DNA from 3 places in the Maricaulis maris genome. Region 2 is predicted to be linked to each of the others. Evidence: predicted binding sites of a transcription regulator. Region 2 holds the regulator's gene; each other region holds the start of a gene.
The links. Region 2 encodes LexA, which represses DNA repair genes until DNA is damaged. Its sites were predicted from a motif close to ATGTTCCNCTTGTGTTCC; they were not measured.
Positions count from the first base shown of each region.

Region 1: a site for LexA is predicted at 5,353-5,370, ahead of AAA969_RS10210 (VOC family protein). Genes of this name have one in related genera too.
Region 3: a site for LexA is predicted at 8,424-8,441, ahead of ruvC (crossover junction endodeoxyribonuclease RuvC). Genes of this name have one in related genera too.

Region 1 is NZ_AP027270.1:2,144,088-2,154,790, reverse strand. It holds gene AAA969_RS10235 (hypothetical protein) at 1-460, opposite strand, end outside; RNA gene ssrA (transfer-messenger RNA) at 667-1,024, opposite strand; gene AAA969_RS10225 (methyl-accepting chemotaxis protein) at 1,305-2,792, shown strand; gene AAA969_RS10220 (DUF3667 domain-containing protein) at 2,797-3,855, opposite strand; gene AAA969_RS10215 (thymidine kinase) at 3,962-4,549, shown strand; gene AAA969_RS10210 (VOC family protein) at 4,974-5,348, opposite strand; gene AAA969_RS10205 (thymidylate synthase) at 5,752-6,609, shown strand; gene AAA969_RS10200 (phosphoribosyl-ATP pyrophosphohydrolase) at 6,628-6,984, shown strand; gene AAA969_RS10195 (dihydrofolate reductase) at 6,988-7,509, shown strand; gene hflK (FtsH protease activity modulator HflK) at 7,643-8,785, shown strand; gene hflC (protease modulator HflC) at 8,785-9,663, shown strand; gene AAA969_RS10180 (Do family serine endopeptidase) at 9,900-10,703, shown strand, end outside.
Region 2 is NZ_AP027270.1:1,514,789-1,525,491, reverse strand. It holds gene lpxB (lipid-A-disaccharide synthase) at 1-989, shown strand, start outside; gene gltA (citrate synthase) at 1,076-2,380, opposite strand; gene gltX (glutamate--tRNA ligase) at 2,405-3,844, opposite strand; gene AAA969_RS07125 (ComEC/Rec2 family competence protein) at 3,915-6,080, shown strand; gene lexA (transcriptional repressor LexA) at 6,610-7,308, opposite strand; gene trpC (indole-3-glycerol phosphate synthase TrpC) at 7,405-8,211, opposite strand; gene trpD (anthranilate phosphoribosyltransferase) at 8,215-9,234, opposite strand; gene AAA969_RS07105 (anthranilate synthase component II) at 9,543-10,133, opposite strand; gene AAA969_RS07100 (divergent polysaccharide deacetylase family protein) at 10,232-10,703, shown strand, end outside.
Region 3 is NZ_AP027270.1:2,527,663-2,538,365, reverse strand. It holds gene AAA969_RS12075 (YebC/PmpR family DNA-binding transcriptional regulator) at 1-294, shown strand, start outside; gene AAA969_RS12070 (AGE family epimerase/isomerase) at 319-1,452, shown strand; gene pgi (glucose-6-phosphate isomerase) at 1,531-3,084, shown strand; gene tkt (transketolase) at 3,113-5,095, shown strand; gene AAA969_RS12055 (cupin domain-containing protein) at 5,206-6,390, opposite strand; gene AAA969_RS12050 (hypothetical protein) at 6,544-7,107, opposite strand; gene AAA969_RS12045 (hypothetical protein) at 7,166-7,726, opposite strand; gene AAA969_RS12040 (hypothetical protein) at 7,828-8,169, opposite strand; gene ruvC (crossover junction endodeoxyribonuclease RuvC) at 8,486-8,986, shown strand; gene ruvA (Holliday junction branch migration protein RuvA) at 8,983-9,624, shown strand; gene ruvB (Holliday junction branch migration DNA helicase RuvB) at 9,679-10,703, shown strand, end outside.

The sequences.
Region 1 (10,703 bases), 630 kb from region 2:
CGTACTGTATGGGCGGGCAGTCGGAGGAGAGCGCGCGATCGCAGTCCGGTCCGCAAGGGCTGGCGGAGCTTCCGCAATGCGGCGGGTGCAGGGCGAGCCAGAAGCGCGCCGCCTCGCTGTTGTCAAAACAGCAGGTCAGAAAGCCCGCCTCGGCGAGGCGCGTGCGGAAGACGGCAGCGCCGGGCGTGTCGGCCAGATCGCCGGGGCGCACGATGGCGACAGCCGAGCGTGCGGGGATAAACTGGATAAAGAATTCCGCGATATTCTCGGCCCGGCCCTGGTTGGAGAAGGTCACACGACCGGCAAACTCCAGAAGATAGTTCAGGGGACTGCCCGAGAGGTTGCGTTCGGACAGGCCTTCGACGCCTGTCAGGAGGTCGGCCCAGTCCGCATCACTGTCGAAACGCAGCTGCAGGACGCTGTCTTCCAGACGGTCAATATGCGGGCGGGATTGCCCCATTGCGCGAACTCACGGGCCGGAGGGATGACAGGCTTGGCATCTGGTTTTTTACCGTACTGTCCATCGCACGCGGGCGCGCGATCTCCGTGTCATGGTTTATGCGCCTGCGCGTTCATTCTTTCTTAGGACCCGAATCAGGCGCGGTGCGGCAACCGGCCGGGTGACCCGAGGCGGGTCCGGGTGCAGGCGCGCGGCGAGGGGAAATAAGTGGAGGCTTCTGTTGCCAGGCGCCTCCGGGCCCCGCCTATACCGGCTAAAGGGTATAGGAGTTTAGTGCGAGATTACCCGCGCTGACTACGCAGCGAGAGCGACCTCTTCAGCAAAGTTGTCGTTGGCAACTCTGAAAATGAGCCTATGAGGGGCCTCACCCCGGCGAAAGCCATCTTCTTTACCCGTCCGTCGATCCTGTTTCGGCCCCAGGCATGTCCGCCAACGCGGAACAGTTATGGTGGAGCCGCCGGGTACTGCCCCCGGGTCCGGTCCGGTTATTACAAGCGCGTTTATCGCCATAGTCGGCAAGCCGACCCTGACAATATAGGTGAGGACTGTGGCGGATTGAAGGGGCAAGCCCAGCGGATCGCCGGACGGCTCATCCCGGCGAACCCGCACGTTTGTCTGGCGACAGCATTGTTTGGGCAACCAGAAGTGAAGTTTCGATCTTTCTTCTCTCAGATGCTCCTGTCCTTGAGGAGTCAGAAATTCAAGGCCTGCAGGCTAATATAATATGCGCGCGGTCAGAATGGCGCGAATATTAATACCTCGTTTTACATTCGGGCGCAGCGTTTGGTTAACGGGCGCGTCCTTGTTCGGTGACGCGTCAGCCTACTGAACAAGGACGATCACCATGCAGCTTTTCAGTTCTCTGGGTCGCTCCACGCTGGACGCCCTCCAGAAATCCTACGCGATCATCAGCTTCAAGCCTGATGGAACGATCATCGAGGCGAACGCGAATTTTTGTGATGTCCTGGGTTATCGGCCTGACGAGCTTGTCGGGCGACAGCACCGGATCTTCGTCCCGGATGAAGACGCGGGCAGTGCCGCATACACCCGGTTCTGGAGCGACCTGCGGGCCGGCAAGTTCCACTCCGAGGAGTTTCGGCGGATCCGCAAGGATGGCGAGACGGTCTGGATCCAGGCGACCTACAATCCGGTTCTTGATGGTTCGGGAAAGGTGTCGCGCATCATCAAGCTGGCCTCGGACATCACGGAGCGCCGGGTCAGCCGGTTCAAGTATCAGAGCACCATGGAGGCCATCGAGCGGTCCCAGGCAATGATCCGCTTTGACATGCAGGGCAATATACTCGCCGCGAACCCGATCTTCGGCGACGCCATGGGGTATGACCCGCGTGAGGTTGAGGGCCGTCACCACTCGGCATTTTGCAGTCCCGATTATGTGAAGTCGCCTGAATACCGCGCATTCTGGGAGAAGCTCCGCGGCGGGCATTTCCAGAGCGGCGAGTTTCAGCGTTTTCGCAAGGATGGGTCCGAGATCTGGCTGCAAGCCACCTATAACCCGGTCTTCGATCTCGCCGGCAACCCGGTCAGCGTCATCAAGCTGGCCATCGACGTCACCGCTGCCGTGAAGGCGCGCCAGCATCGCGACCAGGTGCGTCAACAGGTCGGGCGTGGCCTTGATACGGTCTCGCGCAACATCGCGACCGCCGGCCAGAAAACCAGCGAGGCCTCGAACGCCTCCGGCAAGGCGGCGCAGATGGTGCAGAGCGTGGCCGCGGCCGCCGAGGAATTGTCGGCCTCCTTCCAGGAAGTCGGTCATCAGGTCACCGGCGCCCTCGACGTCGCCAAGCAGGCGGTCAATGAGACGCGGGAAACCGCGGCGGTGATCGACACGCTGTCGACCGCGGCCCAGTCGATCGGCCAGGTGGTCGAGCTGATCAATTCGATCGCCGAACAGACCAACCTGCTTGCCCTCAATGCCACCATCGAAGCCGCGCGCGCGGGTGAAGCGGGCAAGGGGTTTGCCGTCGTGGCCTCGGAGGTCAAGAACCTTGCCGGCCAGACCGCCAACGCGATCGAAAACATCACCAGGCAGATCACGGCCGTGCAGGACAATACGGTCGGGGCGGTCGAGGCGATCGGCCGGATCGGCGGCGTCATCGGCCAGATCGAGGAAATCGCGGCCGGCATCTCGGCGGCGGTCGAGGAGCAGGTCGCCGTGACCCAGGATATCAGCCGCAATATGGGCGAGGCGTCAGCGGATGTGTCGAGGGTCTCCGAAGCGGTCACCGACATCGCCCGTGGCAATGAGGAGCTTCAGGTCTCGGCCGACGAGATCGCCGTCGCGGCCCAGTCGCTCAGCGACAAGGCGGCCTGAGCCATCAGAGCAGTGGGAGAAACATCAGGGCGAAGATCGCGGCGGTGATCGCGGCGGAATATCCGGCCAGCTGGATCGGCAGGCGCAGCAAGGCGCCATACCAGCTCGATCCGTAGAATTGCCGGTCGGATATCCAGATCAGCCCGGCCACGGCGATGATGGCCGCCACGGCCAGGGGAAGGCTGATCGCCGCCGATATCCCGGCCGCCAGATAACCGATCAGCAGCATGCCGGCATAACCCGGCAAGAGCAGCGCATGGAAATACAGCGACAGGATCACATGCTCGATCAGGGTCCGCCGCGGGTGGAGCAGAAGGTTGAGCAGGGCCAGGGCCACAACCATCAGGACCAGCGCCTGGGCCGCGGCCGCAGAGGCGCGGGCCTCGAAGCCGGCCGGGTCGCGGATGGCGGTGATGAGAAGCTGGGCAAAGGCGTCGTGCAGGCCGACCGCCCGTATGTCCTCCTCCATGCAGGCCTGTGTCGCACCATCAATGACCCGCGCCTCCGGCGCCTGGCCCCATAGCATGGGCGTGATTGCGATATCGGTGTCCCGCGCGAAGACGAGGCGCCCGTCTGCGGTGATCTCGTCGGGCCCGGGCAGGACGCCGCAGCTCATGGGGGCTCTGCCGGGCGCGTAAAGCTCGGCATAGGCTGCAATGTTTGCCCGTCGGGCCGCGATGTCCCCGGCGCTCTGGCTGCGGATGGTTTCACCATCGGGTGACAGATAGACGGCGATCGGCCGCACCCCGGCCACGCTCATGGCGGCGAAGAAGGCGAGGCTGACCAGCAGGTAGAGCCGGATCGGCGGCGTCCAGCGCGCCCGCTGGCCGTCGGCATAGGACCGGGCGAGCCGGCCGGGGCCGCGCAGCAGCGCGCGCAGGGTCGACAGGAAGCGGCCATCCCAGACAAACACGTCGCCGGTGAAGTCGGTGATCAGCGCCCAGGCCGGGCGCCGGATCTCCTCGATCGACTGGCCGCACTGGCCACAAAACGGTCCCTCCAGCGCTGCGCCGCAATTGGCACAGCGCGGCGCGCTGCCCGATAGGTCGTCCTGCGATCCCATGCCCGTCTCCCTTGGTGCCATTTGACCCTGTCCCGGCCGCCGCGGCAATCGGGCGGGGCCTGCAAGCCTGTCTGTGACGGGCGCGGAATCGCGCTAGGGATCGGCCATGTCCAAACTCTACTTCACCTATTCCGCAATGAATGCGGGCAAGTCGGCCATCCTGCTGCAGGCGGCGCATAATTACGGCGAGCGCGGCATGGAGGTGATGCTGTGGACCTCGGTCCTGCATGCGACCACGCCCGGCGAAGCGATGGGCCAGATCGAGTCGCGCATCGGGCTGCGCGCGCCGGCGCACATCTATGCCGACGGGACAGACCTGTTTGCCGCCATCGAGGCGCGCCAGCAGGCCGGACCGCTCGGGGCGGTCTTTCTCGACGAGGCGCAATTCCTCACCGCCGGCCAGGTCCGTGACCTCGCCCGCGTCGTCGATGATCTCGGCCTGCCGGTCCTGTGCTATGGCCTGCGCACGGATTTCCGCGGCGCGCTTTTCCCGGGCTCGGCCGAACTCCTGGCCCTGGCTGACCATCTGCGCGAGGTCCGCACCGTCTGCCATTGCGGCCGCAAGGCGACCATGAATCTCCGCCGCCAGCCCGACGGACGCGCCATCGCCGAAGGCGAGCAGGTCGCCGTGGAAAAATCCGACTATGTCTCGCTCTGCCGCAAGCACTTCTTCGAAGCGCTGGCGGGCGGGTGAGGGGAGGGGGGAGACCGGTGCGCGTCGGCGCCTGGGTGACAGCTGATCTGCGCGTGACTCTGGCATACAACATCCACCGTCATCCCCCGGTGACCGCGAAGCGGACATCCGGGGGACCTCGTCACGGACGTCGAGCGGCTGGGTGAGGTCCCCCGGACAAGCCGGGGGATGACGGACGAGGTGGGAGTGAGGGCAGGAGTTCCGCGCGGATGCGTCCATCCTTCCCATGCCTGCTGGCTGACGAGCGACCTATGGATAGCACCGCGCACCTGCGCTGGATCCACAGGCCGTGTTTCAGCTGTCAGAGGCCGGTCGGGTCGGGCCCCCAAGTCAAAGGGTGGCCGGCCCATCCTGGTCCGGCGCTCACAGGGCAGGCCTCCCCCCGCCGGGCGGGGGGAGGGCCTTATCCGCGCGCGTCCCGGGCTTAACCGCCCATCGTGAACACGTTCAGCTTGTTCCCATCGGGATCGCGGAAATAGCCGGCGTAGAATGTGTCCCCGCGCGGGCCGGCGGGGCCTTCACAGGTGGCGCCGAGTTCCTCGACAGCGAGCTTGTAGACCTTGTCGACCTGTTCCTTGCTGTCGGCCTGGAAGGCGGCCATGACGCCATTGCCGACGCTGGCCGGTTGGCCGTCAAAGGGTTTGGTCAGGCCGATCCCGGCGCCGCCGCCGGGTTTGCCCCAGGCGATGAAATTCTCGTCGCCCATCATCCGTCCGACGCCGAATTCGGCGCACAGCCGGTCGTAGAAGGCGGCGGCCTTCTCGATATCATTGGTACCCAGTGTCACATATCCAAGCATTGCGATGTTCCCTCTATGTTCCGAGGCGTTTACCCTACACGAAAACCGGGCCCAGGCGAGTCCGGATCCGGTCTCTCCTGACAGGACGGGGGGCGTAGCCGCAGGCGGTGTGTCCGCTCTCCCTCGCTTCGTTCGGCCCCCTTCGCCCCTCCTTCGCGAAGGCTACGGAGGGCCACTTCCCCCGCAAGCGGGGGCAGAAAGCTTTGCTCGGCCCCCTTCGACCCGCCGCTTCGCGTCGGGCCGCTCCCCCCGCAAGCGGGGGCAGAAAGCTTCGCTCGGTCCTATTTTCCCGCAGGCTGGCCAATCACTTGCCACGACTATCCCCGGCTGATCTGGGCTCGCTGGTTCAACCCGGGCGGCTTCGCTGGCATGCTGCTTGGCTGAGAATCACCGGGAGAGCGACATGGCCGTCATCGACAGCGAAACCTTTGCGCAGGCGCGGGCCGGAGCGGGCGGGTCGGATGTCGAACGCGCTTATCTCGAGCTCTTGCGTGACATCCTGGAAAACGGCGCCGAGCAGGCTGACCGGACCGGGGTCGGGACGATCTCGGTGTTCGGGCGCCAGCTGCGCTGTGACCTCTCCAAGGGCTTCCCGCTCCTGACCACCAAGAAGGTGCATTTCAAGTCGATCGCGATCGAGCTTTTATGGTTCCTGCGCGGCGAGACCAATGTCCGCTGGCTGCAGGAGCGCGGGGTCAAGATCTGGGATGAGTGGGCGGACGAGAATGGTGATCTCGGCCCGGTCTATGGCAAGCAGTGGCGCCGCTGGGAGGGGCCGGACGGGACCGAGATCGACCAGCTTTCCAATATCCTCGAACAGATCCGCACCAATCCCGCCTCGCGGCGGCTGATCGTGTCAGGCTGGAACCCGGCCGATGTGCCCAATATGGCGCTGCCGCCCTGCCACACGCTCTACCAGTTCAATGTCGCCAACGGGAAGTTGAGCTGCCAGCTCTACCAGCGCTCGGCCGACATGTTTCTGGGCGTGCCGTTCAACATCGCCTCCTATGCGCTTTTGACGGCGATGGTGGCGCAGGTCTGCGGGCTCGAGCCGGGCGAATACATTCACACCTTTGGCGACGCCCACATCTATTCCAACCATATGGACCAGGTCCGCGAACAGCTCTCTCGCGAGCCACGCGCCCTGCCGCAGCTTCGGCTCAATCCGCAGGCGACCGACCTGTTCGGCTTCGAGTATGAGGACATTGCGCTGGAGGGCTATGACCCGCATCCGCGCATTACCGCCCCGGTCGCCGTCTAGGGCGGAAAGGAGCGCGCCATGTCCGGACCGCTCGACGCGCTGGCCGACAAGATCGTCCGGGTCTCCGACATCTATGCGGCGCATTACGATATCGACCGCTCGGGTGACTGGCCGCTGCTGAAACTCCAGGAGGAGATCGGCGAGCTGACCCAGGCCTATCTCACCACGACCGGCCGCACCCGCCGCCCTGCCGACGATGAGGCGCGCAAGCAGCTGGCGCTGGAAATGGCCGATGCGCTCGGCATGCTGCTCATCATGGCACGCGCCGAGGGCATCGATATGGACCAGGCCATGCAGGACAAATGGCTGCACTGGCTGGATCGGGACAGTGCCGTGATGGAGCCGATCGAGACCGGCGCGACCGGGGAGGGCTGAGCCATGGTCACGATCTTTCCAAGAATCGCCTTTGTCGTCGCCCGCGGCGCCAATGGCGTGATCGGGTCGGACGGGGACCTGCCCTGGCGGCTGTCCTCCGACCTCAAGCGCTTCAAGGCGATCACCAGCGGCAAGCCGATCATCATGGGCCGCAAGACCTGGGAGAGCTTGCCGCGGCGGCCTCTGCCGGGCCGGCTCAATATCGTGGTCACGCGCCAGGCCGGCTACCAGGCCGAGGGCGGGGTCGTGGTCGGGGAGCCCGGTGACGCCCTGAAGGCGGCTTTCGAGCAGGCGCGCAGCGATGGGGTGGACGAGGTCTGTGTGATTGGCGGAGCACAGATCTATGCCGCGATGATGGGGCTGGCGGACCGGCTCTATCTGACCGAGGTCGAGGCGTCACCGGCCGGCGATACCGTCCTGCCCGAAATCATCGAAACGGCCTGGCACGAAGTGGCGCGCGAGCCCTTTCCCGCCGGGCCGGGCGATGATCACGCCTTCGTCCTGCGCACGCTTGATCGGCGCTGACGTCCTGCGAATCGTTGCCGGGAATGGCGAAAGGGGGACTGGATGATGCGTCGTCCCTCCCGATTACCCTTGAACCGCAACGCGCATGCGTTCATTTAAGGCGCAACAGAAATGAAGAGGATCGATCCAACCCATGCCGTGGAACGACAATCAGGGTGGAGGCGGCGGAGGCCCATGGGGCTCCGGCGGAAACAACAACAATGGACAGAACCCCTGGGGCCAGCGCCCGCAGGGTGGAGGCGGGCCTGACGGGCCTGATCTCGACGAGGTTGTCCGCGACATGCAGCGCAAGATTCGCGGCATGTTCGGCGGCGGCGGATCGGGCAAGGGCGGCGATACGGGCAGCGGCGGTGCCGGTGCTTTCGGTTTCGGCCTGGTCGTCCTGATCCTGATCGGCGTCTGGTTTGCGACCGGTATCTACCAGGTCAATCCGAGCCAGGCCGGCGTCGTGCTGCGCTTTGGCGAATACACCCGGACCACCGGTTCGGGTTTCCACGTCAAGCTGCCGAGCCCGATCGAGACCGTGATCATCGAGGATGTGACGGCGACCCGGACCGTGACCATTGGTCAGGGCTCGGATGGCCAGATGCTGACCCGCGACCAGAACATCGTCGACATCGACTTTGCGGTGCAGTGGCGTGTCGATCCGTCGGGTGACGGGGTTCGCAACTTCCTGTTCAACGTCCGCAATCCGGAAGAGACCGTGGCAGCCGTGGCCCAGAGTGCCATGCGCGAAGTCATCGGCACCTCGGATCGCGAATTCATCTTCACCGTCGGCCGTGGCGAGGTTTCGGTGCGCACGCGTGATCTTCTGCAGAGCGTGCTCAACGATTACGAGGCCGGTATCCAGATCCTGCAGGTCAACCTTCAGACCGCGCAGGCTCCGGCCAGCGTGATCGATGCCTTCCGCGACGTGGATGCAGCCGAGCAGGACGCCGAGCAGGCCCGCCTGCAGGCCACGGCCTTTGCCAACTCGATCATCCCGCAGGCTCGCGGTGAAGCCGCCCAGCTGACCCAGGCTGCCCAAGCCTATCGCGACTCGGTGATCGCCGAAGCGCAAGGTCAGGCAGATCGCTTCATCGCCATCTACGAGCAATACGCGCTGGCGCCGGAAGTGACCCGTCGCCGGATGTATCTGGAAACCATGGAACGCGTGCTGGGACGGTCGAACCTGACCATCCTTGATGGCGCCAGCGGGGCCGTGCCCTACCTGCCGCTCAATGAACTCAGCACACCGCGCCCGCAGCCGCGCGCCCAGACGGGAGGGAATAACTGATGATCCGTATCGTTGGAATCATTGCGCTCGTCCTCGCCGTCTTCATCGGCTTGCAGAGCGTCTATACCGTTGATGAACGCGAACAGGCCCTGCTTGTTCGCCTGGGTGAGCCGGTCGGTGCCATCAACCAGCCGGGCCAGGACAATCCGGGCCTCCACTTCAAGATCCCGTTCATCATGGACGTGGTCATGTTCGAGAAGCGGAACCTGGAATTCGACATGCAGCCGGAGGAAATCCAGGCTGCGGACCAGGTCCGTCTCGTCGTGGACGCCTTCCTGCGCTACCGGATCACCGATCCGCTGCGCTTCTACCAGACGGTGACCAATGAGGCCGGCGCCCGCGCCCGCCTGCGCTCCATCATGGATGACAGCCTGCGTGGCGTGATCGCCTCGATCCCCGCCAACGAAGTCATCTCCGGCCAGCGTGCCGAGCTGATGGTGCGGGTCCGCGGTCGTGTGGAAGCCCAGGTGGCGACTCAGGATCTCGGCATCGAAGTGATCGATGTCCGCATCCTGCGGGCCGACCTGCCGCAGCAGATCGCCAACCGGGTGTTCGACCGGATGCGCGCCGAGCGTCAGCAGGAAGCCGCCCGCATCCGCGCTGAGGGTGACCAGGAAGCCACCGAGATCCGGGCTGACGCCTCGCGTCAGGCGACGATCATCCGCGCTGAAGCCCGCGCCGAATCGGAGCGGACCCGCGGTGCCGGTGACGCCCGCCGGAACGAGATCTACGCCCTGGCCTACAGCCGGGATGCGGAGTTCTTCACCTTCTACCGCTCGATGCTCGCTTATGAAGAGACCATTGTGGATGGCACCCCGATCGTCATCCCGCCGGACTCCGAATTCTTCCGCTACTTCCGGACGCAGGCCGGCGAGTAACGGGCGTCTCGACGCCAACATACGGGGCCCGGTGCTGCGCAAGCGTGCCGGGCCCCTTTGTTTTTGCCGCCGGTCCGGTGCTGCAAGGCGCAATCCTGACCGCCCTGTCATGCGTATGACAAAAGTGTCAGCGCGGTTGCAGCCGACCCTGACGAAGCGGTATTCACCATAGCGGTCCCGAACTTGCACACAGCCGCAGACCCGACACGGCTGGCTCACAAACACGGCGGATTTCGATGCAGCGTCTCCTGGTTCTCATTCTCTTCCTGGTCGCCCCCCCCCTGGCTCACGCGCATCCGGACGGTTTTGCCGACCTGGCCGAGCGCCTGTCGCCCGCCGTGGTGAACATCTCCGCCGCCCAGCGGCTGGACAGTGAGGACGGCCTGCCGGAATTTCCCGAGGGCTCACCGCTGGAACGCTTCAACGATATTTTCGGCTCTGCGCCGCGCATCGCCAATTCGCTGGGCTCGGGCTTCATTATCGATGCCGGCGGCCTGGTGGTGACCAATAATCACGTCATTGACGGGGCCGACGAGGTCGAGGTCTCGCTGCCGGACGGCCGCGTTTTCCGCGCCGAGGTGGTGGGGATCGACAGCGTCACCGACCTTGCCGTGCTGCAGATGGATGTCAGCGAGCCAATGCCCTTCGTCGCCTTTGCCGACAGCGATGCCGCAAGGGTCGGTGACTGGGTGATCGCGATCGGCAACCCGTTCGGGCTTGGCGGCACGCTGACAGCCGGCGTGGTCTCGGCCCGCGGTCGTGAGGCGGGCGGTCGCTATGACGACTACATCCAGACCGATGTCGCCATCAATACCGGTAATTCCGGCGGCCCCCTCTTCAACATGGATGGCGAAGTCGTGGGCGTGAACACGCTCATCCTGTCGCCGACCGGGGCCAGCGTCGGCATCTCGCTTTCCATTCCGTCCAATCTCGCCAATGTCGTCGTCAACCAGCTGGTCGAGTTCGGCGAGACCCGCCGCGGCTGGCTCGGCGTGTCGGTCCAGCGCGTGACGCCGGAACTGGCCGAGAGCTATGAGCTG
Region 2 (10,703 bases):
TCAACATCCTCGGCTGGATTGACGGGTTGAAAGCCTACAAGCGGGTCAAGCAGGCGGTCGCCGAAGCGGTCGCGGCGATCGTCGCGGCCAAACCGGACAGCGTTGTCCTGATCGATTCCTGGGGCTTCACGCTAAGGGTGGCGCGCGGCGTGCGCGAGGCGGACCCCTCTATCCGTCTGGTCAAATATGTCGGCCCCCAGGTCTTTGCGACGCGACCGGGACGTGCGGCCACGCTGGCGGCCACGGTGGATGAGCTCCTGACGATTCTCAGCTTTGATGCGCCCTTCTATGCGCCGCACGGACTGCCGGTGACCTTTGTCGGCAATCCCACCCTGGAGCGTCTGCCGACCGGTGACGGGCCGGCCTTCCGGAGCCGACACGGGATCGAGGCAGAGGAGACCGTGCTGGTCGTACTTCTGGGCAGCCGCCCCTCCGAGATCCGCCGCATGACCGGGCCGTTTGTTGCCGGACTCACGCGCCTCAAGGCGGCGCACCCCGACCTGCGACTGGTGATGCCGGTCGCCGATCCGGTTGCCGACCAGGTCGATGCGCAGATCGCGCGCCATCCGGTTCTGGCCGAGGCGGTTCGGGTCGCCGAGGACGAGAAGGCCGACGCCTTTGCGGCGGCAGACCTGGCGCTGGCCTGTTCGGGGACCGTCGTCACAGAACTGGCGACGGCCGGTGTCCCAACGGTGACCAGCTACAAGCTCGGCTGGATCACCTGGAGCCTTGTCCGCGCGTTCAACCTGCTGAAAACGCCGCACATCTCGCTGGTCAATATTGCCGCCGACGCGCGTATCATCCCGGAAGTCATCCAGCTGAGCTGCACCGGTGCCAATCTTGCCCGCGAGGTCGACGCGCTGGTCACCGACAAGCCCCGGCGGGACGCGATTTCGGAACGCTTGCGGGCGGTCACCGAGACACTGCGCGGCACGGGTCAGGCCAGTCGCCGCGCCGCCGAGGCGGTGCTCGCCGGGCTCTCCCGCTAGCGCCGGGCGGTCCCTGCCCAACAGGATCAGGAACGAAAAAGGCCACCCTTTCAGGTGGCCTTTTTGTTGTCGTGGGTCGAAACGGCCTAGCGCTTCGACAGGTCCGTGTAGTCACGCGGCACGGCGCCGGTGAAGAGCTGACGCGGACGGCCGATCTTCTGGCTCGGATCCTCGATCATTTCCGACCACTGGGCGATCCAGCCGACGGTGCGGGCGAGGGCGAAGAGGACCGTGAACATCTCGGTTGGGAAGCCCATCGCCTTCAGCGTGATGCCCGAATAGAAATCGATGTTCGGGTAGAGCTTCTTCTCGACGAAATACGGGTCTTCCAGCGCGATGCGCTCGAGTTCCATGGCGACCTGCAGCGTCGGGTCATTGCGCACGCCCAGCACGTCGAGCACCTGGTGGCAGGTATCGCGCATGACTTTCGCCCGCGGATCGTAATTCTTGTAGACGCGGTGACCGAAGCCCATCAGGCGGAACGGGTCCGACTTGTCCTTGGCCTTGCGGACATATTCCGGGATCTTGTCGACCGAGCCGATCTCGTTGAGCATGTTCAGCGCGGCTTCGTTGGCACCGCCGTGAGCGGGGCCCCAGAGCGACGCGATGCCGGCCGCGATGCAGGCGAACGGATTGGCACCCGAGGAACCGGCCAGGCGGACGGTCGAGGTCGAGGCATTCTGTTCGTGGTCGGCGTGCAGGATGAAGATCTTGTCCATCGCCTTGGCGAGAACGGCGTTGCTCTCATAATCCTCGGCCGGCACGGCAAAGCACATGCGCAGGAAGTTCGCGGCATAGTCGAGATCATTGCGCGGGCTGATGAAGGGCTGGCCCACGGCGTACTTGAAGGCACGCGCGGCGATCGTCGGCATTTTCGCAATCATGCGGTGCGAAGCGATGGTGCGGGCTTCCGGATCATTGACGTCGGTCGAGTCGTGATAGAAGGCCGACAGGGCGCCAACCGTACCGACCATGATGGCCATCGGGTGGGCATCGCGGCGGAAGCCGCGGAAGAACTGGTCGAACTGGTCGTGCAGCATCGAGTGACGACGGATCGTCCAGTCGAAGGTCTCGAGCTCGTTCTTGGACGGCAGATTGCCGTTCATCAGCAGGTAGCAGACCTCGATGAAGTTCGAGTTGTCGGCCAGCTGGTCGATCGGGTAACCGCGATAGAGCAGGGTGCCCTTGTCGCCATCAATATAGGTGATCTGGCTCTCACAGCTCGCGGTCGAGGTGAAACCGGGATCATAGGTGAACATGCCGGTCTCGGCGTACAGCTTGCGGATGTCGATGACATCCGGACCGATCTCGCCACTCAGCACCGGCAGTTCCAGCGATTTGCCATTGTAGTTGAGCGTGGCCGTTCCGTTCGGCTTGGCTTTGTTTTCCATCACGTCATCCCCATGGTTCACCGGTCACGCAGTCGCGATCGGCGTCATCTGATCCTGTATCCGGCCCAAGGTCTCGTCGCGACCGATAAAGGTCATGACCAGGGCCAGGTCGGGAGCGGGTGCTCCTCCGGTCAGCGCTGCGCGCAGCGGCTGACCCACTTTGCCGAACCCGACCTCTTCGGTCTCGGCGAATTCCTTGAGCGCGTCCGACAACGCGGCTTCTGTCCACGTATCCACATCGCCGAGATGCGTGAACAGGCGGTAAAGCCGCTCCCGCGACTCATCGTCCTTGAGCGGTTTGGCCGCCTTGCCCTCCAGCACGAACGGGCGCGGGCGGAGCAGGAAATAGTTCTGGCCGGCGAGCTCTGCCAGTGTCGAGGCGCGGGTCTTGAGGACCGGCATGGCCGCCATCAGGCGCTTGCGGGTGATATCGTCCGCATCGATGCGGTCTTCAAGGGTATCGAGGAAGGGCAAAACCAGTTCCGTCAAACGCGCATCATCGGCCTGACCGATATGGTGTGCATTGATGTGGTTCAGCTTGTCGATATCCATCCGGGCCGGCGCCTTGTTCAGACCGCCCAGATCGAAGGCCGCGATGGCCTCGGCGTCGGAGAATAATTCCTGGTCGCCATGCGACCAGCCGAGCCGCAGCAAATAGTTGCGCAGGCCCTCGGGCAAATAGCCCATCTCGCGATAGGCTTCGGCGCCGAGTGCGCCGTGACGCTTGGACAGTTTCTTGCCGTCCTGGCCGTGGATCAGCGGGACATGCGCGAAGACCGGCTTGTCCCAGCCCATGGCGTCATAGATCTGGCTTTGCCGGGCGCCGTTCACCAGATGATCGTCGCCGCGCACGATATGGGTGATCTCCATGTCGTGATCATCCACCACGACGGCGAGATTATAGGTCGGTGTACCATCCGAGCGAAGCAGGATCAGGTCGTCGAACTCCTTGGCGGCCCAGCGGACCTGGCCCTGAACGGCGTCGTCGAGCACGACATCGCTATCGGGCGCCTTGAAGCGGACCGTGAAGGGTGTGTCGGCCGGCGCATCGGCGGGATCGCGGTCGCGCCAGGGCGAGCGCAGGGCGCGTCCGGCGGCGAAGGCCTCATCACGCAGCGCCTGGACCTCGTCGGTCGTGCAATAGCATTTGAAGGCGTGGCCACGTTCCAGCAGCGCATAGGCCACTTCGGCATGCCGTTCAGCGCGGGCAAATTGGGAAATCGCCTCGCCGTCCCAGTCGAGGCCGAGCCAGCCGAGGCCGTCGAGGATGGCGTCGATCGCCGCCTGGGTCGAGCGGGCGCGGTCGGTGTCCTCGATACGCAGGAGGAACTGGCCACCATGATGGCGGGCAAACAGCCAGTTGAACAACGCCGTGCGCGCCCCGCCAATATGCAGGAAGCCAGTGGGCGAGGGGGCGAAGCGGGTTCGAATCATCTTGTCGTTGTTTTGCAATTGCGAATTCATGCTGCACTGCGAGACGGGGAAGTCGTGTTAGCATGAATATCAGCTTTTGCGATAGACCGTAGGCTGCTTGATGCTTCAACCTGACGCAATCCTGCCGCATGGCGTGGCAAATCGAGGGACGAAATCAGCCAAATCGGTTGATGCGCTTGCCGATTTCGGACCGGCGGTGGTTGCGGCCCTGGGCGCAATTATCGGGACCGGCCTCTATTTCTCACTCCCCTTCGAGCCGTCCGGCGGGCTGATTTTCGCGCTTTTTGCGCTTGGGACAGCCGCCGCCGCAACCAATCGTTTTTCCCCTCCTGGCCGAAAACGACTGGAGCGTACCGCGGGCATGATCGCCATCATCCTGTTGGTCGCGTCCGTTTTCATGCTCCGGGCCGGGGCCCACACCCATGCCCATCATGGCCGGTCGCCGGCCATTGAGAGCGGACGGGCAGTCGCGGTCGAGGGCTGGCTGGAAGCGATCGATCGAAGCGGGTCCGGGCGGCAGCGCCTCTTGATCCGGCTGAGGAATGATCCGGACACCCTGGCCCCGTCCGCCATCGCCCCGTCTGGCCGTCAGCGTGTCCGTGTGCTGGGTGATCCGGGCGCGATCGGTCCCGGTGACGCGGTCATGGTCCGCGCGGTGCTGGCGCCGCCGCGGTCAGCGGCTGTCCCGGGCGGCTATGACTTCGCCTTTCATGCCGGTTTCGAGGACATTATCGCGACCGGGTTTGCGGTCGCACCGGCGGAACCGGGGCCCGCCTTGGCCCAGGACCGCGTGGAGCGCCGCATCGCGCGCCTGCGGGCCGGCCTGTCGGCGCACATCCGCGACCGCATGGCGCCTCGACCGGGCGGTCTTGCGGCTGCCCTGCTGACCGGCGACCGCGCCCATGTCGATCCGGGCGATGTCGAGATCCTGCGCCGCTCGGGTCTGGGTCATGTCCTGGCGATTTCGGGCATGCACATGGCGCTGCTGGCCGGCGGTGTGTTCTTTGCTGTCCGGCTGGCGCTGTCAGCGGCGACCGTATGGGCCCGACGTCAGGATCCAGCCGTGCCGGCGGCCTGGATCGCGCTGGTCTTTGCACTCGGCTATCTGGTGATCTCCGGTGGCGCGATCCCGACCCAACGCGCCTTCATCATGACCGTGACCGTGCTGGGAGCGGTCATCCTGAGACGGCGGGCGCTGTCGCTGCACACGCTGGCTCTGGGCGTTGTCGCCGTTCTCGCCTTGCAGCCCCAGGCGGTCATCATGCCGGGCTTCCAGATGTCCTTCTCGGCTGCCGCCGCGCTGATCGCCGCGGCCCGGGTCTGGCAGGACCGGCGCGACACATCGGGCGCGCGCGGCCTGGTCGGACAAGTCCGACTGTTCCTCGGCGGGCTGGGGACGACCAGCCTGGTCGCCGGAACCGCGACGGCGGGCTTTGCCGCCTTTCACTTCCACCGCATTGCCAGCTTCGGACTGGCGGGCAATCTGCTGGTCATGCCGATTTTCTCGCTGATCGTGATGCCCGCCGGTGTGCTGGGCTTTGTGCTCATTCCGCTCGGTCTGGACGGACTGCCCTTCGCAATCATGGAGGCGGGGCTGAGCGGGATGCTGCAGCTGGCGGCCATGGTGGCCGACTGGCCGGGCGCGCAACGCCTGGTCGCCGCCGCCTCAGGACCGGTGCTGGCGCTCTTCTCGACCGGCTTTGTCCTGCTCTTGCTGCTGCGCGGACCGTCGCGGATGACGGGGGCGCTTGTCATGGGGCTGGCGCTGGTCATCTGGAGCCTGGCGCCGCAACCCAATCTTTTCATCTCCGAGACCGGATTGATCCTGGCTCGCGAGACATCCGCCATTCAGGACTCCGAGACCGGCGGGGCCATGGAAGCGGGTTCGGGCTGGGTTGTCAGCGATCGCCGCCGCTCGCGCTTTGCGGCACGGGTCTTTCTGGAGGCGCGCGGTGAGGGCGGACCTGCGCCGACACGCTGGTCTGCGAATTGCGACGCCATGGGCTGCAGCACGCCGCTGGTCGGGCTGAGGTTGACCCGGCTGACCAGGCTCGATGACTGGCAAACGGACTGCCAGCGGTCCGACCTGATCGTCAGCGATGTCGACATCCCCGGCTGGATCGAGGCGCGCTGCGAGGCCGTGGTCTTCGATCCGGATCGTCTCGATCGGACCGGAAGCCAGCTGATCCGGATATCGAAGGGACACATCCGCTCGATCCGCAGTGCACGCCCCGAAGGGCAGGAGCGACCCTGGCGCCCGCTCTGACAGGCGTGAGGGCAATTCAGGTGCCGCCAGCCGCCGCGCCGATGTGCGACCTGGGCCAGGCTCCGTCCTCGGCAGCCAGACCTGCGGTGCACAGGCCATGGCGTCCAAGGTCCGGCTCAATCGAGGACAACACGCATCAGACGACCTGCAAACCATCATACCGACCGCAGAGCATCACACGACCTGCAGGCCATCAGACGAACGACAGGGCCATGAGACGACCCGCAGGACATGGGACGAATGCCCGGGACGATCACACGAGCTGCAGACCCTCGCGCTGGATCACAGGATCCAGCGCCGCATCGAAAGGCCGACGCACGGTATCAAAAACCTGGATCAAAACCTGGATCAAAACCTGGCACGACATCGCGACGCCGGGGCGCGGTGACAGCGACACCCTTGCAGCGAATTGAATGGCTCGGCGGACCCGCGTGCCAGACAGAACTGCCACACGCCACGTCACGCTCGGTCAGCTCGATTGGCTCACACCCGGCCGGCGCCAGAGGCAAATCAATCGCCCGTCGATCGGCTAGTGATACTTGCGGATCAGTCCGACCAGACGGCCCTGAACCTTGACGCGATCCGGTCCGAAGATGCGGGTTTCGTAGTCCGGATTGGCGGCTTCGAGGGCAATCGAGCCGCCCTTCTTGCGCAGCCGCTTCAGCGTGGCTTCCTCGTCATCGACGAGGGCGACGACAATGGTGCCGTTTTCGGCCGACTGGCAGCGCTGGATGAGGACCGTGTCGCCATCCATGATGCCGGCTTCGATCATCGAATCACCCTTGACCTCAAGCGCGAAATGCTCGCCCGCACCGACCATGCCGGCCGGGAAGGCGAAGCGGTCGGTCTCGTGCTGGATGGCGGCGATGGGGACGCCGGCAGCGATCCGGCCGAGCATCGGCACATCAATGGTGCCATCGCTGTCGGTCGGTTCCGGCTTGGCGAAATTGCCGCGCACGACATTCGGGCCGAGATTGCCCTTGGGGACGGATGGCGCTTCGGCGACCGCCGCTGACTCCGGCAGTTTGAGAACTTCCAGCGCGCGGGCCCGGTGGGCGAGGCGGCGGATGAAGCCGCGCTCCTCCAGGGCGGTGATGAGACGGTGAACGCCCGACTTGGAGGCCAGCTGCAGGGCGGCCTTCATCTCGTCAAACGAGGGCGAAACCCCGGTTTCCTTGATGCGACCATGGATGAAGAGCAAAAGCTCGTTCTGTTTGCGCGTCAGCAAGGTGACCCCCTTGTTCGCATTCCCGGATTCAGGCTGACACCCGCGGGAACAAATCAGGAATAGGAGGTCATGTTCTATAAGTGTTCCGAAGAGGCGTCAAGCGCTTCCGGCGCGACCGAGGAGCGCCCGCGTGGCCGCTGTCACGTCGCTCTGCCGCATCAGGCTTTCGCCGACCAGCAGGGCCCGTGCGCCCGCCGCCTTGAGACGCACGGCGTCGGCATGGCTGGCAATCCCGCTCTCGGCGACCAGCAGCCGGTCGGAAGCCACCATCGGGGCCAGGGTATCGAATGTGTCCAGCGAGGTCTGGAAGGTCCGCAGATTGCGGTTGTTGACGCCGAGAAGCGGGGCGTCGAGGGCCAGCGCGCGCTCCATTTCCGGTGCGTCATGGACCTCGACCAGAACATCGAGTGACCATTTGGCGGCTTCGTCGATCAGGGCGCGGGCGGTGTCGTCATCGATCGCCGCCATGATCACCAGGATGGCGTCGGCGCCCAGCATCCGGGCCTCCGCGACCTGGTAGCGGTCATACATGAAGTCCTTGCGCAGGGCGGGCAGGGAGACCGCGGCCCGTGCCGCCGTCAGGAAGGCGTCAGCGCCCTGGAAGCTCGGCCCGTCGGTGAGCACGGACAGGCAGGTCGCGCCGCCGGCCTCATAGGCGCGGGCCAGGGCAGGCGGGTCGAAATCGGCGCGGATGAGGCCCTTTGACGGGCTCGCCTTCTTGATCTCGGCGATCAGGCCGAGGCCCTCGGGTGCACTGGCGAGGGCGGCCTGGAAGCCGCGAACCGGCGCCGCATCGCGCGCCGCCGCTGCGATCTCGTCATAGGGGCGGGCGGTCTTGCAGGCGTCGATATGATCGCGCTTGTAGGCGCCGATGCGGGCCAGCGTATCCGGTGTTGCGGCCATGGCTCAGGCCTCCCCGTTGGAAATGGCGACCATGCGGTCGAGTGCGGCACTGGCGCGGCCATCATCAATGGCGGCAGCCGCCAGGACAGCCCCCGCCGCAATGGTCTCGGCCAGACCGGCGAGCATCAGGGCGCCGCCGGCATTGAGCACCGCGATGTCACGGAAGGCGCCGGTCTCGCCATCGAGCAGGGCCCGGATCGCCGCCGCATTTTCCTGCGGCGTACCGCCCTGCAGGGCCTCATCGGAAACGACAGGCAGGCCGGCCTCTTCGGGATGGAAACTGTATTCGCGGATCTCGCCATCGCGCAGCTCGGCGATGTCGGACCCGGTTGTGGTGGTCAGCTCGTCCATGCCGTCCTGACCGCATATCACCAGCGCGCGCTCGCAGCCGAGATCGCGCAGCGCAGTCGCCATCGGGACCAGCCAGCGCCTGTCATAGACGCCGAGCAATTGCCGTTTCACCCCAGCCGGATTGGACAGCGGCCCGAGCAGGTTGAACACGGTGCGGACCTTGAGCGCCTGGCGCGCCGAACCGACATGGCGAACGGCTGCGTGATGGGCGGGGGCGTAGAGAAAGCCGACCCGGGCCTCGTTCAGCGAGCGCTCGACCAGGGCCGGTGCACAGTCGAGCTTGACCCCGAGCTGGCCCAGCACGTCCGACGAGCCGGATTCGGACGATGCCGCCCGATTGCCGTGCTTGGCGACAATGGCGCCGGCGCCGGCGGCAATGATGGCGGCGGTGGTTGAGATATTCCACGCGCCCTTGCCGTCGCCGCCGGTGCCGCACGTATCGATCGCACCCTCGGGCGCGTTGATCCGGGTCATGCGGCTGCGCAGGGCCCGGGCGCCGGATGCGATATCGCTCGGGCGCTCGCCAAGCGCCGCGAGACCGATCAGGAATCCGCCGATGGCGGCGTCCGCGACATCGCCGGACATCAGCTCGTCAAAAGCGCCGGCGATGGCCGTATCAGCCGGAAATTCGCCGCGCGCAAAGGCGGTCAGGCAGAGGGAAATGTTTTGCATTGTCAGTCGTTTCGCTGAGTAAGATCAAGCACGACACCAGGTCATGCGCCGGTCAGGGGCAGGATGTTTTGCGCCATCGATGGACCGACCCGCCGAAGGTTGGCGGCCAAGGGTATCGAACGCGCGCCGGATCCGGCACAGCCCTCGCGCCGGCACCTTGGGCCGGGCAAAGCGGGTCTGTGGCGGAGCAAGACGGCATACCTGTCACCGGGTTGAACAAAGCGAACCCGCACGATTTAGCGCGTGCCTGCCGCCGGTTCAACGCTCGCTCGCGGTGTTTGCGGTCAGGCGCCGCTGCCTGGGCCGGATCAGGCTGCGGCGGCGCGGGGCAGGCCGGTCAGATCGAGGAAATTGCGGAGCAGGTCGTGGCCGTGTTCCGAGGCAATCGACTCGGGGTGAAACTGCACCCCGTGAACCGGGCGCTGGCGATGGCACAGGCCCATGATCTCGCCATCGGCGGTGTGCGCTGTCACCCGCAGCACATCCGGCACGCTTTCGGGACGGACCGCGAGCGAGTGATAGCGGGTCGCCGTGAAGGGGCTGGGCAGGCCGGCGAAGAGACCGGTCCCGTCATGCTCTACCGGGCTGGTCTTGCCATGCATGATGGCCTTGGCCGAGATCACCTCTCCCCCGAACACCTGGCCGATCGACTGGTGACCGAGGCAAACCCCGAGGATCGGCATGTCATCCGGTGCGGTGGCGATCAGGTCGAGGCAGATACCGGCCCGGTCCGGATCGCACGGGCCCGGCGACAGCACGATGCCACTCGGCTTCAGGGCGAGGGCGTCGGCGGCGCTCATCGCATCATTGCGGATCACCCGGGTCGTGGCCCCCAATTCCTGGAAGTAGTGGACCAGGTTGAAGGTGAAACTGTCGTAGTTGTCGATGATCAGCAGCATGGCGCTCTCCCTTGCTCAAACCTAGTCAGTGGGGGCGGTTTCGCCAATCCCGCCAGCGCATTAACGCCTGATTAACCGCCTTCGCGCGCACTGGTGCCATGACCCGACGCAGCGCAGCTCCCCTGAAGGCGCGACATTCCGCGATCCCGGCCTTTGCCGGTGCGTTGGCGGCTGCGGCCTATCTCCTTGGTGCGATTGTGTTTTCAGTGGCAAGCAAGGGCGGTTTTCCAGCGCCGGCGATGGCATCGGCAGACAGTTCCGGGCAGCATCAGGGCGTTCGAGTCACCCGCGCCCGCAATCTTGATTCGCTGGATCCGGTCCCGGTGAGCGCCGTCGCCGATGCCCTTGCAGCGCCGATTGATGTCGCCGCATCAAATATGAGCCCGGTTGTCATCGCTCCGGCGGACCGTCCGGCCCCGGCGCCCCGGCGGCCCCGGATCGCAATCGTGATCGATGATGTCGGGCTCGACATCGCTGCCGCCGAGCGTGTCCTTGCCCTGCCTGTTGCGCTGACCGTGGCCATTCTGCCCTATGCCGACGCCTCGGCCGAGCTGGCCGCCCTGGCGCGGA
Region 3 (10,703 bases), 1.0 Mb from region 2:
ATTGAAGCCGGTGCCGAGGATGTCACGTCTGAGCCCGGCGACGAGGACAATGAAGGTGAGCACGTCATTTACACGGCGCGCGAGGATCTCATGGAAGTCGTCGGCAATCTGTCGGAGACGTTCGAGGATCCCTCCTCTGCCAAGCTGATATGGAAGCCGCAGAACCTCATCGAAGTCACCGGCGACAAGGTCGGATCTTTGATGAAGATGATGGAAATGCTGGAAGATAGCGATGACGTGCAAAACGTTTACGCCAATTTCGACATTTCCGACGAGGATATGGCGCAACTCTGACGAGCGCCATTGGGGGCGGCGGTTATGAACTCGGTTCAGCGATACGCCGATTGGTGCAGGCATATTGCGCTCCCCTACTGGGCGGAGCACGCATGGGACCGTCGGTCGGGTGGTTTTCTTGAGGCATTGAGCCTTGACGGTAGACCGGTCACCGGCGATTCCCGGCGCGTCCGTACACAGGCTCGACAGGTATATGTCTTCGCGCGAGCCCATATTGCGGGTTGGTGTGACAGTGCCGATCTGGCGATCGATGGATATGAACTTCTGGAACAGCGCGCAAAAGCCCCGGACGGATCCGGGGGCTGGGTGCATCGCCTGACTGATTCCGGAGGGGTCGAAGATTCGACCCGCGACTTATACGACCATACCTTCATCCTCCTGGCTCTGGCTTGGCTGTATCGGTTGACGCATGATCCGCGATATCGGCGTGAGGCTGAGGCCATTCTGGCGTTTCTTGATGCTGATTTGCGACATGTCCATGGCGGGTACGCAGAGAGTGTCGGGGCCCCAACACTGACGCGCCGGCAAAATCCACACATGCATTTTTTCGAGTGTATGCTGGCTTGGCACGCCGTGACCGGCGATCGGATGTGGTTGGATCGGGCGAGCGAGGTGCTTGGCTTGCTTGTGACGCGCTTCATCGATTCTGCCAGCGGGTGTCTGATGGAATTTTTCGATGATCAGTGGCGTCCTGATCCGTCGACGGTCGGGGATGTTGTCGAACCGGGTCATGAGATGGAGTGGGTGTGGCTCCTCGATTCGTATCAGCGAGCTGGTGGCCCGGTTCCGGACCAGATTGCCAAGCGCCTGTATCACCATGCTCAGATGTTTGGTGTGAACCCTGCCACCGGTTTCATGATGAGTGCTATTTCGCGGGATGGCAGGGCTTTGCAGGGCGGCAGCCGGACCTGGGTCCAGACTGAATGGCTTCGGGCCGCGCTGGCCCGTTATCGCCAGGGAAGCTCCGCGAACTTGAGTGAGGCGGAAACCGCTGCTGCAGAGCTGTTGAGGTGGCATGTAGATCCCGCAGGCACGGGCGGCTGGATTGATCATGTTGATGAGATCGGACACCGAGCTGTTGATCGGATCCCTGCGAGTACGCTTTATCATTTATTCGGTGCCGCGCTCGACGCTGCAGATGCGACCCGTGAATCCTGACGCCACGCCCTGAACGCCTTGTGAAGCGGTGCCCCTCCCAATAGTCTGCTCGACGACGCGTCATCCACAGGAGGTCCCGTGTCCGACATTGAACTGAAGGCCCATGCCGAGCGCCTGTCCGGCCTGTCTCTGCGGGAGCTTGCCGAGGCGGGCGACGGGCGCGACGAGGCGCTAATCCTGACCGCGGCCGGGCTTGAATTTGATGCGACCAAGCAGCGTCTTGACCTCGAGGCGCTGGCAACCCTGCTTTCGCACGCGCGCGCAAGTGGGCTTGAAAGCAAGCGTGATTCGCTTCTTTCGGGTGGAATTGTGAACGCTACCGAAAACCGTCCGGCCCTGCACATGGCCTATCGCGAGGGCGGCAATCTGGCGGGCAGCGATGCCGCAATTCTCGTCAAACGGACCCAGGCTGAAACCCGTGAGTTCGCCGAGCGGGTTCGCTCCGGTGCCTATGCCCCATCCGGCGTGCGGATCGGTCGGGTCGTGAATATCGGCATCGGCGGCTCGGATCTCGGGCCGCGCCTTGTCGCAGATGCGCTGGCCGATCAGGCTGAGGGCGGGCCGGAGCTGCGCTTTGTCGCCAGCCTCGACCCGAGTGATCTGAGGCATGCGGTTGCGGGCGCGGATCCGGCATCCATCCTCTTCATCATCGCATCAAAATCCTTCTCGACCCAGGAAACCCTCATGTCGGGTGAGGCCGCCCGCGACTGGCTCGCCGGCCATGTTGGTGCCGACCGCGCCGGCGCGCATTTTGCCGCCGCTTCGGCAGCGCCGGAAAAGGCCAAGGCGTTCGGCATCGACCCGACCCTGGTCTTTGACTTCCCCGACTGGGTTGGCGGGCGCTACTCGGTATGGAGCGCGGTCGGTCTGGCCCTGGAGATCGGGCTCGGCCCGCATGTCTTCCAGGCCTTCCGCGATGGTGCCAAGGCGATGGACACCCATTTCGCGACCGCACCGCTGGAGCGCAACATGCCGGTCCTCAAGGGGCTGATCGATGTCTGGAACCGCATCGGCCTTGGCTATCCCGCCCGCTGTGTCGCCGCTTATTCGGCCCGGATGGGCAAGCTGGCGGATTATTTCCAGCAACTGGAAATGGAATCGCTCGGCAAGTCAGTGACCGTTGACGGCAGGCCGGGCAAGACGCCGGGCGGCGCGCTGGTCTGGGGTGGGAATGGCACCGAGATCCAGCACTCATTCTTCCAGTGGCTGCACCAGGGCGGTGATGTCGTCCCGGTCGACTTCATCGGCATTGCCCGGCATTTCGCCAGCGATGATCCGCGCGAGCGGGCGCTGGCCGCGAACATGGCGGCCCAGGGTGCGGCCCTTCTGGATGGACGCAAGGTCGATCCGGCAGTCGAGCCCGAACTCGCCAGCCACAAATCCATGCCGGGTGGTCGTCCGTCGGCAACCCTGCTCCTCGATGATCTGAACCCGGCCAGCCTGGGCGCGCTTATCGCCTTGCATGAACACAAGGTTTTTGTTGAAAGCGTACTCTACGACATCAATCCCTTCGATCAGTGGGGCGTGGAGCTGGGCAAGGTGCTGACCAAAGGCATTTTGGACGGCGATATATCCAGCTATGACGCCTCGACACGAGCCTTGCTCGCAAGGACCGGTCTGACCCCCGGCTAGCCACTGCCCGGCCCATGGAGACGCTCTCATGACCACGCCTTCCAACTCCGTTTCGATGTCCAGCATGGCAAACGCCATTCGGGCCCTGTCCATGGATGCGGTCCAGAAGGCCAATTCCGGCCATCCCGGAATGCCGATGGGCATGGCCGATGTGGCGACGGTCTTGTGGGCCAAGCATATGAAGTTCGATCCGGCGGCCCCCGGTTGGGCCGATCGCGACCGCTTTGTGCTGTCGGCCGGGCACGGCTCGATGTTGCTCTATTCCATCCTTCACCTCACGGGCTTCGAGGGCATGACGATGGATGAGCTGAAGGATTTCCGTCAACTCGACAGCCTGACTGCAGGCCATCCGGAGTATGGTCATACGCCGGGTGTCGAGGCGACGACCGGTCCGCTTGGCCAGGGAATTTCGATGTCCGTCGGCATGGCGCTCGCCGAGCGCATGATGAACGCACACTTCGGCGACGAGCTGGTCGATCACCGCACCTGGGTGATCGCGTCCGACGGTGACCTCCAGGAAGGCATCTCCCACGAGGCGATCTCGCTGGCCGGCCATCTCGGCCTCAACCGTCTATGCGTGCTCTGGGACGATAACGAAATCTCGATCGACGGCCCGACCCACCTCTCCGAAAGCACTGATGTTCTCAAGCGTTTCGAGGCCGCCGGCTGGGCGGTGTCGCGAATTGACGGGCATGATCACGCCGCGATTGACGCGGCCCTCCAGGCGGCTCGGTCTTCGGACAAGCCGGTGTTGATCGCGTGCCGGACGACCATTGGTTTCGGCGCACCGACCAAGGCGGGAACCGCTGGCAGCCATGGGGCCCCGCTTGGGGCTGAGGAGATCGCCGGTACCCGCGCGGCGCTGGGTTGGGATGCCGCACCGTTCGAGGTGCCTGCAGACATTCTCGATGCCTGGCGCGCTACGGGCTCGGCAGATACCCATCAGGCCTGGCAGGATCGACTGGCCGGTTCAGACAAGGCCGACGACTTTGTTGCCCGTATTTCCGGCGAGCCGGGACCGGAAGAGCTCGCTGCGCTGGATGCCTGGCGGCGCCAGGTTGCCATCGACAAGCCGGATCTGGCGAGCCGGGCGGCGTCTGGCCAGACCCTGGCCGCGATCATCGGTGACTGGCCGAGCCTCGCCGGGGGGTCGGCCGACCTCGCGGGTTCGAACCTGACCAAAACGCCGAATGTCGGCGTTGTGAAGGCCGGTGACTATGCTGGCCAGTATCTGCATTTCGGGGTCCGTGAGCACGGCATGGCTGCCTGCGCCAACGGCATGTCGCTGCATGGCGGCTTCCGTCCGCACGTTGCGACCTTCCTCGTCTTCGCTGACTATTGCCGGCCGTCGATGCGTCTTTCGTCGTTGATGCAGCAACCGGTCATCTATGTGATGACCCATGACTCGATCGGTCTGGGCGAGGATGGTCCGACCCACCAGCCGGTCGAGACGCTGGCCTCCTTGCGGGCAATCCCCAACATGCATGTCTTCCGTCCGGCCGACGCGCTGGAAACGGCTGAAGCCTGGGATCTGGCGCTGCGCAGGATTGACGGGCCGTCGGTCCTCGCCCTGTCGCGTCAGAAACTGGCTTTCCTGCGCGATGATGACGGCAGCGAAAACCGCTCGGCTCGTGGCGCTTATACGCTGCAAGAGAGCGATGGAGCCGCTGATATCGTTCTCGTCGCGACCGGTTCCGAGGTCAGTCTGGCGGTCGACGCTGCGGCAACCCTGCGGGCCAAGGGGTTTTCGGTTCGGGTGGTTTCGGCACCGTGTCTGGAATTGTTGCTCGAGCAGGGTGATGCCTATTTTGAAAGCCTGTTCCCGACCGGCACCCCGATCATCGCCTGTGAGGCGGCCCTGCGGTTTGGTTGGGACGAGATTATCGGGCGCAAGGGTGGCTTTGTTGGCATGACGGGGTTTGGCGCCAGTGCGCCGGCCGAGGTGCTCTATGACCATTTCGGGATCACCGCCGAGGCCATCGTCGCCCAGGCCGACGCTCTGCTCGGCTAGAGCGTTCCTCAGGCCGCCGTTTCAGCGTATCCAGAAAAGAGCGAGCGGCCCGGTATGACCGGGCCGCTTTCTTTTGGTATGCGTGTTGTTGAGATGGTGTGGTCGGTCGCTCAGACCGGGACCACAAGACCGAAGGCATGCAGCTTGCCGAGGGTTTCTACCGCCGCGGCCTCGTCCTGACCGACAAAGCTGGCCGCGGTCACGGTGCCGCCATCAAGCAGCGTATGAAGGCCGGCTTCCGCCTCGGCCGGAAAACGGACTTCACCACCAGCCGTGATGAGGACGTTCTCCTTGTCATCGCCAGCAAAGCGCCATGGCACGAAGGGACGCAGGCGGAAGGCCTGATCCGGGCTCGACGCTGCACGATAACTGCTGATCGTGCCGCGCGTGTTGGGCACGCGGGAGCGGATGAAACTGTCGACAAAGAAGTCCATGGCGCCGTCGAGGCTCATTTCCTGAGCGAGCGTATCAGTGAGCGCCTTGAACTGCGCGGCCGCGTCAGCCCGGTCAAAGTCGGGCTGGGCAAAGCCGGTGGGCAGTGAGCGGCGCATGGCGGGCGTGCGCAAGGCGACTTCCGAGACCGCTTCCAGCATGAGATCGGCCCAGGTCTTGACGATCAGGCCCAGGGTGATGTGGAGCGAGGCCTCGGTCCCGTGGGTCTGGGCATCATGCATGAGGCCGCGCGGGACATAGATGCACTCACCTGCCTTCAGGACGAATTCAGCGACCGGCTCTCCGGCTTCGTGGGCCTCGGGGCGGAAACCTTCTCCTCGGTAGGGGTTCTCGACCGGGGTTGCGTAGAAACGCCAGAGCTTCTCGCCTTCTATCTGCATCACGAAGACATCGTGGTCATCATAGTGGGTATTGAAACCCTGATTGTCCGGCGGCGTGAGGTAGATATTGGTCTGGACATGACAGCTCAGGATCGACTCCACGGAGCGACAGAACTCGCCAAGTGTGGCGTCCACCATGTGCAGTTGGGGAAGGATAATGGTCGCGCCCTGGCGATACTGGTTGGCCACACCGCCACGATCGACATAGCCTGTGTCGAACATGTAGTCCTCGCGCTGAACCGGCGGCTCCGAGCGAGCCATGTCAAGCGATCCCTCACGCAGGTCGATGCTGGAAACGATGTCGTCGATCCGGGCGATGGACAGCAGGCCCGCATACCGGGACGGATCCTCGCGATGGACGATCAGCGGCTTTTTCTCGTGGTAGTCCCGAAAGAAGGTCTCGCGGTCGATCGGGTCGATCATTGCGCGAAATGGATCGGTCAGCCAGAGCGGTTCAGTCATGTGGTGTCTCTCCCCTAGTGTACTGGAAACGTTAGCGAGACAGGGGCGGCTTGTCGCCTGTCCGAGCGTGCTCAACTGCACATGGTCGATGAAAAACCCCCACGACGGGTCGCAGGGGTTTGTTCAGTCTGGAACCGCGCCGGCGGGTGAGGCTCAGCAGCGCCGGCCGCCACCGACGGGATCGGCATAGCTGCCGGTATCGCTGTCGGTGCAGGACCGGCTGCCGCGCCCCCCGCCAACCGGGTCCGCATAGCGGCCACTGTCACTATCCGTTGCGCCTCGGCGGCTACCACCGCGGCCGCGCCCGACAGGGTCGGAGTAGGATCCGGTGTCGCTGTCCGTAATGCCAGAGCTGCCGCGGCCGCGCCCGGCCGGGTCAGAGTAGGCCCCAGTATCAGCATCGGTGATGCCGCCGCCGCGTCCACCGCCGACCGGGTCGGCATAGCGACCGGAATCAGCATCGGTATAGCCGCCGCCACGCCCGTTGCCGACGGGGTCGGCATAGCGACCGGTATCACTGTCGGTCGCGCCGGTACTGCCATATCCGCCGCTGCCGCCGCGGCCGGCACCGGTCGGGTCCGCATAGCGACCAATATCACTATCAGTGTAGCCGGTTGTCGCGCACCCGGCGACTGTGCCGGCAGCGCCGGTCACAACCGCCGCGCCGGCGACCCGGGTCAAAAAAGAACGACGGGAGAGTTTTCCGCGTTGGGCCATTCAGGCCTCCATGTGCAGGGGCGATGTCGGCCGAGACGACCGACTATCGGGCCTGGTGTCAGCGGCAGCGATCGCCACGGCCTACGGCGTCAGCATAGGCACCGGTGTCGCTGTCTGTGCATGAGCGACGACCACGGCCATTGCCGGCCGGGTCGGCATAGGCGCCGGTATCGCTGTCGGTAATGCCGGAACGCCCGCGCCCATTGCCGACGGCATCGGCATAGGAGCCGGTATCGCTGTCGGTGATACCCGTGGTGCGGCGTCCGCGGCCATTGCCGGCTGGATCGGAATATGTGCCCGTGTCGCTGTCAGTGATGCCCGAGCGCCCGCGACCATTGCCAGCCCGGTCTGCATAGGAGCCGGTGTCGCTGTCGGTCACGCCTGTGCTGCCCCGGCCATAGCCGGCGCGGTCCGAATTGCGGCCTGAATCGCTATCTGTTGCGCCCGTGCGGCCATAGCCGCTGCGGTCTGCATAGCTGCCTGTGTCGCTATCTGTTCGGCCCGTATAGTTCTGGGCGATAGCGCCGCCCGTGACAGTGGCGGCTGCGCCGGTCGCAATCGCGGTTCCCGCGACGCGAGTCAGAAAGGAGCGCCGGCTGAGTTTGCCCTTTTTGGCCATGTAACTACCTCATAGTCGTGTCGGTAATCCCCCAAGAATTACCTGTCGTCCCTCACGCTCGAGATATGACGACGGCGCCCGAAGGCGCCGTCGCTGAAGTCTTAGAGGCTCGGTCCGCGACCACGACCACCGGGGTCGGAACAGCCGGAGCTGTCGCTGTCGGTGTAGCCGGTGTTGCCGCGGCCATAACCCGCCTGGTCGGCGCAGGAGCCGCTGTCGCTGTCAGTGCGACCGGTGCGGCGAACGCCGTGGTTCGCGTAATCGTTCGGATCGCTATCCGTGTTGCCCGTACGGGCGCGACCGCCGCTATCGGCCGGGTCTGCGTCCGAGTTCCGCTGAATGACTGCCGCGCCAGCGACCGTTGCCACAGCACCTGCAGCAATCGTTCCGCCCGCGACGCGGGTCAGGAAGGAGCGGCGGCTCAGCTTGCCTTTTTTGGCCATGTGTCAAATTCCCCCTTAGAATGCGCGCTACACAATGTAGCTCTGCCAGAATTACGTTTAGCTTATGCGGCGGTCGGATGACTGGCAAACAATTCGGGCTATTTTTTTTCGCTTTTTAATCAGCGGGTTGCGGGAGATATTGAGAGTAATTCTTATTAGCTATGACTATGAGAATGATGTGCAGATGGTATATTGTGACAATGCAATCCATTCTCATGGCTGACAGGTGGGCTTGGTATAGGCTGTCCCCGATGTCGTTCTCGTCTTGTTCCAACCGCGCAGCTGGTGCTATGTAGATCCGGACCGGGAGGGTTGAATGGCGTTATCCGTGCGAATTCTGGGGATTGATCCCGGTCTCAGACGAATGGGCTGGGGCATGATCCGGGTCGAGGGCAGTCGGATCAGTGCGCTCGGGCATGGTGTTGTGACCCCGCCGACAAACGCGCCTCTCTCCCAGCGGCTTATCCATATTTTTGACGCTGTGGGCGCGCTCGTTCGCGAGCATCGACCTGATGAGGCCGCCATCGAGGAGGCCTTCATGGCCGCCAACGCCTCGTCGGCCCTAAAACTGGGACACGCCCGTGCCGCGGCGCTGCTGGCGCCGGCTCAAGCCGGCTTGCCGGTCGCCGAGTATGCGGCACGCCTCGTTAAAAAGTCCGTGGTCGGAACCGGTGCGGCGGACAAGGCACAGATCGCCGCCATGGTCGGCGTCCTTCTGCCCGGCACCAAAGCAACCGCTGACGCCGCCGACGCGCTTGCAATCGCCATTTGCCACGCCCACCATCGCCGGGCCGTCACCCTCGGGAGTGCCGCATGATCGGTATACTCAAGGGCCGGGTCGAGGCGATCGGGGCCGATGAACTGGTTCTGGATGTCAATGGCGTCGGCTATCTGGTCGGTGCAGGTGCGCGTACATTGTCCCGCCTGGAGCCCGGGCAGGACGTGGTGCTGCATATCGAAACCCATGTCCGCGAGGATGCGTTCAAGCTATTCGGCTTCCTCGAGGACATTGATCGGGCCTGGTTCGTCCATCTCCAGAATATCCAGGGTGTCGGTGCCAAGGCCGCGTTTGCGGTGCTGGATACCGTGCCGGTCAGCGAGATCGTCAATGCGGCGGCGCTGGGCGACAAGTCGACCTTTGCCCGCGCCAAGGGTGTCGGCCCGAAGTTGGCGACTCGGATCGCAACCGAGCTGAAAGACAAGGCGCCGCCGGTCGGACGCAGCTTCTCGATCGGATTGCCGGTCCACGGCCTCGACAGTGAGGGCGCGGCGACCCCTGCACCGATCTCCGGCGGTGATAGTCACGCCCGCGAGGATGCGGTCTCCGCGCTGATCAATCTCGGCTATAATGAGGGACAGGCACGCCAGGCGGTCGCCTCGGTGCTGCGTGAGCGCGGTAATGACGCGCCACTGAGCGATGTCATTCGCCTCGCCTTGAAGGAACTCGCACCGTGATGGCGACGATCCGCGTGGACGCGGGCGAGCGGATCACGATAGACCCAAGCCATCATGACTGATGCGCTCGATCCGATAGATGGCGGCCGCCTGGTTGACCAGGACATGCAACCCGGCGACGGGCGTGACCGCGCCCTGCGACCGCTGTCCTTCTCGGACTTTGTTGGCCAAAAGGCGGCAATCGCCAACCTTAAGGTCTTTGTCGAAGCGGCACGGCGGCGCGGCGAGTCGCTGGATCACGTTCTGCTGTCCGGCCCGCCGGGTCTTGGCAAGACGACACTGGCGCAGATTGTTGCCCGTGAAATGGGTGTCGGTTTCCGGGCCACATCGGGGCCCGTGATTGCGAAGGCGGGGGACCTGGCCGCAATCCTCACCAATCTCGAACCCCGCGACGTCCTCTTTATCGATGAAATCCATCGCCTCGCGCCGGCTGTCGAGGAGATCCTCTATCCGGCGATGGAGGACTTCTGCCTTGATCTGGTGATCGGGGAAGGGCCGTCCGCGCGGACGGTCCGGATCGAATTGCCGCCTTTTACCCTTGTCGGGGCAACCACGCGGGCGGGGCTCCTGGCGACGCCTCTGCGTGACCGCTTCGGGGTGCCGGTCCGGCTCGAATTCTATGACGAGGCCGAGCTCGGTTTCATTGTCACGCGCGCGGCGGCGAAGTTCGGGATCGAGGCGACCCCGGACGGCGCCCGAGAGATTGCGCGGCGAGCGCGTGGAACGCCCCGGGTGGCGGGTCGTCTGCTGCGCCGCGTGCGCGACTTTGCCGAGGCCGAGGACGCAGTGGAGATCAATGACGCGGTGGCCGACCGGGCTTTGAAGCGCCTTGAGGTTGATGAGATTGGTCTCGACAGCCTTGATCGTCGCTATCTCAAAGCCCTGACAGAAAGCTTTGGCGGCGGGCCGGTCGGCGTTGAAACCCTCGCGGCCGCGCTCGCCGAGGCGCGCGATGCGCTCGAGGATGTGGTTGAGCCCTTCCTGATCCAGCAGGGCTTCATTCAGAGAACGCCCCGTGGCCGTCTGGCGGCGGCGCGGGCCTGGCAGCATCTCGGGCTGACGCCGCCTCAGACCGGTGC